Microbispora sp. ZYX-F-249: one gene and its partner. The protein of the gene in region 1 interacts with the protein of each later gene in a pairwise test. Links are inferred from orthologs where the notes say so. Each region holds a gene or a part of one and is shown on either strand. Other genes may lie near its edges. The genes, in order: rpe and AAH991_RS10430.

Region 1 (3,124 bases):
CGCGTTCCTGCCGGAGGTGCCCGGCCTCGGCGACGGGCCGTACGCGCAGTTCTGGCCGCATCGGCACGGCACGGACGCGATGTTCCTGGCGCTGCTGCGCCGTCCCTAGCGGGCGCCGCCGGCACCGGTCGTGACTCTTCGGAGGCCGTGAACACCACGGCCTCCTTCTCGCCCGAGATGACGTCCGCGCCCGGCGAACGGTCCTGCCCGTGGCGGCGGATTTCGCCCGCGGCGGGATTTTCGCGGCCGTTCCCGGGGTGCTGAGGGATCTTGGTTGGTAACGTTCGGGCCGTGCCGCCGTCCGGCGGCGCCCTTGTGAGCATGAGGCAGGCCCATGACCACGACCGACTTCGACCGCGCCCGGCTGACCAGCCCGCCGCGCATCCGCTCGCTGCGCCTGGGCGAGCTCACGGTCAGCTTCGTCCCGGACGGGGCGGGGCGCCTGAAGCGCGGATGGCTGCCCGCCGCCACCGCCGCCGACTGGGAGTCCCACCACGACTATCTCGACGAGGACGGCTTCCTGACCGGAGGCTTCGGCGCGCTGCTGGTGGAGCGGGGCGACCGGGCGCTGCTCATCGACACCGGTCTTGGGCCCGCCTCCCTCCCCGACGACCCCGACAACCCGCTGATGGGCAGCCTGTCCGGCGGTGAACTGCTCGGCAACCTGCGGCGGCTGGGCCGCGAGCCGGGCCAGATCGAGGCCGTCGCCATCACCCACCTGCACATCGACCACCTGGGCTGGTCCTGGAGCGCCGCCCCCGGCGCAGGCGCCCCGCCGTTCGCGCACGCCCCCCACCTCGTCGCGGCGCCCGAATGGGAGCGGCGCGATCTGGCCGCCCATGCCGGGGTGACCGAGGACCGGCTGGCCGCCTTCGCCTCCCGCGTCCGCACGGTCGACGACGGCGAGGAGATCTTCCCCGGCGTCCGGGCGTCGTTCGCCACCGGCCACACCGTCGGCCACACCACCTACGTCATCACCGGCGGCGACCAGAGGCTCATCGCCTTCGGCGACGCTCTCCACTCGCCGGTCCAGGTCATCCATCCCGAGTGGTCCTGCGCGATCGACCACGACCCCGCGGAATCGGCGGAGCGCCGCCGCCGCCTGATCGAGGAGCTGAGCCGTCCCGGCACCATCGGCTACGGCGGCCACTTCGCCGACGTCGTCTTCGGCCGGGCCGAGCGCCGCGCCGACGGCCGGTTCACCTGGGTTCCCGTCGCCTGACCGTTTCCCGGCGCCGGGGTGGGGCGGGCGGGACGCCCGGGCGAAATAGACTGCAGGGACTATGGCCGTTCAGATCTCGCCCAGCATCCTGTCCGCTGACTTCGCCCGCCTCGCCGACGAGGCCGCACGGGTGGAGAACGTCGCCGACTGGCTCCACGTCGACGTGATGGACTACCAGTTCGTGCCCAACCTCACGCTCGGACTGCCGGTCGTCGAGTCGCTGCTGAAGACCACCTCGACGCCGATCGACTGTCACCTGATGATCCAGGACCCGGACCGGTGGGCGCCGGACTACGCGGAGGCGGGAGCGGCGAGCGTCACGATCCACGCCGAGGCGGCCAAGGCCGCCGTGCGTACGCTGCGGGCGATCCGCGCCGCCGGGGCGAGGGCCGGTCTGGCGCTGAACCCGGCGACCGCCGTCGAGGGATACGAGGACCTGCTGCCCGAGATCGACATGCTGCTCGTCATGACCGTCGAGCCGGGCTTCGGAGGGCAGCGCTTCCTCGACATCGTGCTGCCCAAGGTGTCCCGGGCGAGGGCGCTGATCGACAAGCACGGCGGCGAGGTGTGGCTCCAGGTCGACGGCGGCGTCTCCACGGAGACGATCGAGCGCTGCGCCGAGGCCGGGGCCGACGTGTTCGTGGCGGGCAACGCCGTCTACGGCGCCGACGACCCCGCCCGCGCCGTCGCGGAGCTCAGGAGCCTGGCCGGGCGGGCCACCCCGCCCGCCTGACCACCCCCACCCAGGTGGTGATCTTGTAGTTTGTCGCAGAGACATGGCTTGACCTGCGCATCGCCGGTCCGTGATGTTGCAGTAATTCGCTACTTCATGCCCTGAGCAGGAAGAATGCCAGCCGTGATCTTGCAATCGTCTCACCAGTGCAAGATCACGGCTGGCGAGAGCGGAGGCCGGCCGGAATCGCCGGACGTGTTTGCATGATCGCGAATCATGTTCGCCGAGGTCGTAGCGGTGCGTTGCGACCTATTGCAAGATCACGATGAGCGGAGGCCGAGCTCGGAGGGGCCTCCTGCGACTAACTGCAAGATCAGGCGGAGGGGTCAGGCGAGGGCGGGGTCCAGCACGACGTCCTCGCCCTGTGTGGTGGGCGCCTCCGGGAAGTGGCAGGCGGTCAGGTGACCCTCGCGGTTGCCGCTGAGCCGCACCAGGGGCGGCACCTCGGTGGCGCACTTGTCCTGCGCCTTCCAGCATCGGGTGCGGAACCGGCAGCCGGACGGCGGATTGATCGGCGAGGGCACGTCGCCGGCCAGGCGGATGCGCTCGCGCGGCTCGCTCGACACGTCCGGATCGGGCACGGCCGACAGCAGGGCGTGCGTGTACGGATGCCGTGGCCGCTCGTAGATCGACTGGCGGTCGCCCACCTCGACGATCTTGCCGAGGTACATGACCGCGACCCGCTGGGAGAAGTGCCGTACGACGGCCAGGTCGTGCGCGATGAACAGGAACGCGATGCCGAGGTCGCGCTGCAGTTCCTGCAGCAGGTTCACCACCTGCGCCTGGATGGAGACGTCCAGCGCCGACACCGGCTCGTCGGCGATGATGAGCTTGGGGTCGAGCGCCAGGGCGCGGGCGACCCCGATGCGCTGCCGCTGGCCCCCGGAGAACTCGTGCGGGAAGCGGTTGTAGTGCTCGGGGTTGAGACCGACGATCTCCAACAGCTCCTGGACCCGCTTCTTGCGCCCGCCGGGCGGGTCGATGTCGTTGACCTCCATGGGCCCGCGGATGATCGTGCCCACGGTCTGGCGCGGGTTCAGCGAGCTGTAGGGGTCCTGGAAGATCATCTGGATCTCGGGCCGGATCGGCTTGAGCTGCCTGCGGGAGCTGTGGCTGATGTCCTGCCCCCGATACAGGATCTGGCCGGAGGTGGGTTCGAGCAGGCGCGC
Region 2 (3,099 bases), on another replicon or contig:
AGCACGTCGCGGCGTTCAAGGCGGCGGCGGCCAAGCGCCGCGCGGCGCGGCTGCGCAAGTACAACCGCGACCGGCTCACCCGGCTGCGCGAGCCCGGCCCGATCGCGGCGCTGCTCACCGAGGGCCAGCGGCGCCTCGCCGGCCTCCCTCAGCAGCGCTCCGCCGAGCTGATCCCCCGCTGACCGCCCCGCCGCCTACGCGGGTGGAGGGGCGACCGAGGAGCGCTCGATGAGACGGGAGCGCAGCGTGTGGATCCGCCTGCCGGGCTCGGCCCCCCGGACGATGTCGAGGAGCACCTCGGCGGCCTTGGCGCCGAGCTCGTGCACCGGCTGCTCGATCATCGTCAGCGGCGGGTCCATGACCGCCGCCCAGGCGCTGTCGTCGAAGCCGATGAGGGCGACGTCGCGCGGGTAGGACAGCCCGGCGGCCCGCAGCGCGCGCAGGGCTCCCGTCACCGCCTCGGTCTCGGTGCAGAACAGCGCGGTGATGCGGTCCGGCAGGGCGAGCATGCGGGCGACCTCCTCGGTCACCCGCTCCTCGACCTTCCGCCCGACCATCACCAGCTCGGGATCGAAGGGGATCCGCGCGTCGTCGAGCGCGTCGAGGTAGCCGCGCAGGCGCTCGCCGTCGGTCCACAGGTTGCGGGACGCCGCCGCCAGCAGCTCGCGCCGGGTCGCCGGCGGCTCCGGCACGGGCGGCCCCCACACGAAGCCGATCCGCCGGTGCCCGGCCGCGATGAGCCGCTCGACCGCCTCGCGGGCGGCGTCGCGGTTGTCGATGACCACCGCGTCGAGGTCGAGCGAGGGGACCGCCCGGTCGACGAGGACGACCGGGACGCCCCGCTTCAGCGCCTCCTTGACGTGACCGACGTCCCGGCCGCTCAGCGCGGCCGAGGCGACGACGACGCCGTCGACGCGCTTGTCGATCAGCACGTTCATCGCCGCGATCTCCTCGTCGAGCTCCTCGTAGGTGCTCAGGACGATCGTGTCGAAGCCGCGGGCGCGGGAGGCGTCGCAGATTCCGCGCACCACCCCCGCGAAGAAGGGGTTGCCGATGTCGGCGACGATCACGCCGATGGTGTGGCTGACCCCGGTCGACATGCTGCGGGCCAGCGCGTTGGCGCGGTAGCCGAGCTTCTCGGCCGCCTCCAGCACGCGCTTGCGCAGCTCCGGGCTGACGTGCCCGTACCCGCCCAGCGTGCGGGCGGCGGTCGCCCGCCCGACGCCCGCCTCGGCCGCCACCTCGGAGATCGTGGCCCGCCCGGCGGTCTGGCCCCGGTCAGCTGGCATGGGTGGCGTCCCTCACTTCTCGAGATCGCGGGATGGCGACATGCTAGCGACCACCGGCCGCCCGTGACCGAAAGCGCCTTCCACCAGGCACTGGTCGTGGGCCGACCGCGCGCCGTCGCGCAGGGCGGTCTCGATCATGTCGCCGTCCGGCGCGGCGCCCGCGCGCCAGCCCGCGCGCAGCAGGGACACCGCGAACCCCGCGAGGAAGGCGTCGCCGCAGCCCATCGTGTCCACCATCAGCCGGGAGTCCTCCACGCGCACCGCCGCCGTGGTGAGGGTGACGCGGCCGTCGTGGGCGATCGCCCCTTCCTCGCCCCGGGTGGCCAGCGCGAGCGCCGCACCCCGCCGTACGACGTCGGCCAGGAGGGCCCGCGTGGCGTCCTCGCCGAGGTGCGAGCACGACAGCAGGACGAGATCGGCGTGCGGGCAGACCCGGTCGAGGTAGGCCGGCGTGCGGTACTCGTCCTCGCTGGACAGGTCGTAGCTCACCAGCGTGTCCAGCCGGGCCAGCTTCGGCAGCTCGCTCTCGCTGCCCGAGTACACGCTGGAGTGCACCAGGTCGAACGAGGCGGCGTATCGGAGGAGGCCGTCGTCGAGGACGATCGGCTCCCTGGTGGTGACGCCGCCGCCGTTCCAGCCGAGAAAGACCCGGTCGCCGTCGTCGACGCGCAGGGTGGAGACGCCGCTCTCACCGGCCCGTACGGCGCAGCGGTCGACGGCGACCCCCTGCGCGGCGATCGACGCGCGGATGAAGCCGCCGAGGTCGTCGTCGCCGAACACGCCGAGGTAGGCGGCGTCGGCGCCGAGGCGCCGGGCGTAGACGGCCACGTTGACGCTGTTGCCGCCGGGGTACTCGATGCCGCGGTCGAGGAACCGGTCGACGATGTTGTCGCCGAAGCCGAGGACTCTCATGGACTCTCCTTCAAGGCGGGCCCCCGCGTGGGGAACGCGGGGGCCCTGGGGGCGCGCGGCCGGTGCGGCGCCGTGAGCGGGGGATCAGCGACGGACGACCGTCAGTAGTCCATGACGCGGTAGTAGCGGCGCAGTTCGAGGGAGTGGTCGCGCACCCGCTCCAGGTGCTTGCTCAGCCGGCCGGTCGCCACGTCCATGACCAGCGGCCCGAGCAGGCCGCGGAACTCGGGGCTGATCCCCTCGAGCGGGTAGTCCTTGGTGTCGAGGACCGTGACGTCCTTGGAGATGCGCTTGGCGAAGGCCGCCGCGCGGTCGGTCAGCGGGCGCCCCTCGTCCTCACCCTGGAAGACGATGACGCTGGTGTCCTCCTCCAGCAGTTCGAGCGAGCCGTGGAAGAACTCGGCGCTGTGCACCCGCGTGGTGTGCAGCCACTGCATCTCCTCGAGGATGCACATGGAGTACAGGTAGGTGTACGACCACAGGTTGCCGCCGCCGATGAGGAAGTAGTAGCCGGTGTCCTTGTGCTCGTCGGCGAACTTCTCGGCGACGGGCTCGGTCTGCCTGGCGACCTCCAGCAGGATCCGCGGCAGGCCGTCGAGCTCGCCGGCGAGCTTCTCGTAGCCGTCGAACTCGCCCCGCCGGGACAGCAGCCGGGTCGTGAGGAGCAGCATCTGCGGGTCGAACGGCCACGCCTTGGGCTCGGTGATCAGCGCGGTGTCCACGTTCTGGGCCACGGGCGACTCGGGGTAGCCGGTGATGCCGATCGTGTGGGCGCCCTTGGCCTTGCAGTACTCGATGGCCCGCACGGTGTCGTCGGTGGTGCCGGAGGCGGAGGTGAAGACCGCGACCGACCGCTCGCCCAGCGCCGCCTCGCCCGCGGCGATCAGCTCGGCCGCGA

The links.
Region 2: the proteins of rpe (region 1) and AAH991_RS10430 interact in binary tests that used the Escherichia coli proteins (3 or more experiments, as listed by UniProt). The link is inferred for Microbispora sp. ZYX-F-249 from one-to-one orthologs.

Annotation. Positions count from the first base shown.
Region 1 is NZ_JBDJAW010000024.1:28,667-31,790, forward strand. The notes cover bases 311-3,119. They hold rpe (ribulose-phosphate 3-epimerase), read left to right. Parts: upstream 311-1,283; coding sequence 1,284-1,955; downstream 1,956-3,119. Other genes in these bases: AAH991_RS25750 (MBL fold metallo-hydrolase), read left to right, coding at 335-1,222; AAH991_RS25760 (ABC transporter ATP-binding protein), read right to left, coding at 2,282-3,119. Also shown: AAH991_RS25745 (RsmB/NOP family class I SAM-dependent RNA methyltransferase), read left to right, coding at 1-109; more of AAH991_RS25760, read right to left, coding at 3,120-3,124. UniProt on the Escherichia coli protein: Catalyzes the reversible epimerization of D-ribulose 5-phosphate to D-xylulose 5-phosphate.
Region 2 is NZ_JBDJAW010000006.1:181,344-184,442, reverse strand. The notes cover bases 252-3,035. They hold AAH991_RS10430 (PfkB family carbohydrate kinase), read right to left. Parts: upstream 2,202-3,035; coding sequence 1,302-2,201; downstream 252-1,301. Other genes in these bases: AAH991_RS10425 (SIS domain-containing protein), read right to left, coding at 2,303-3,035; AAH991_RS10435 (LacI family DNA-binding transcriptional regulator), read right to left, coding at 252-1,289. Also shown: AAH991_RS10440 (sulfotransferase family protein), read left to right, coding at 1-182; more of AAH991_RS10435, read right to left, coding at 195-251; more of AAH991_RS10425, read right to left, coding at 3,036-3,099. UniProt on the Escherichia coli protein: Catalyzes the ATP-dependent phosphorylation of fructoselysine to fructoselysine 6-phosphate. Functions in a fructoselysine degradation pathway that allows E.coli to grow on fructoselysine or psicoselysine.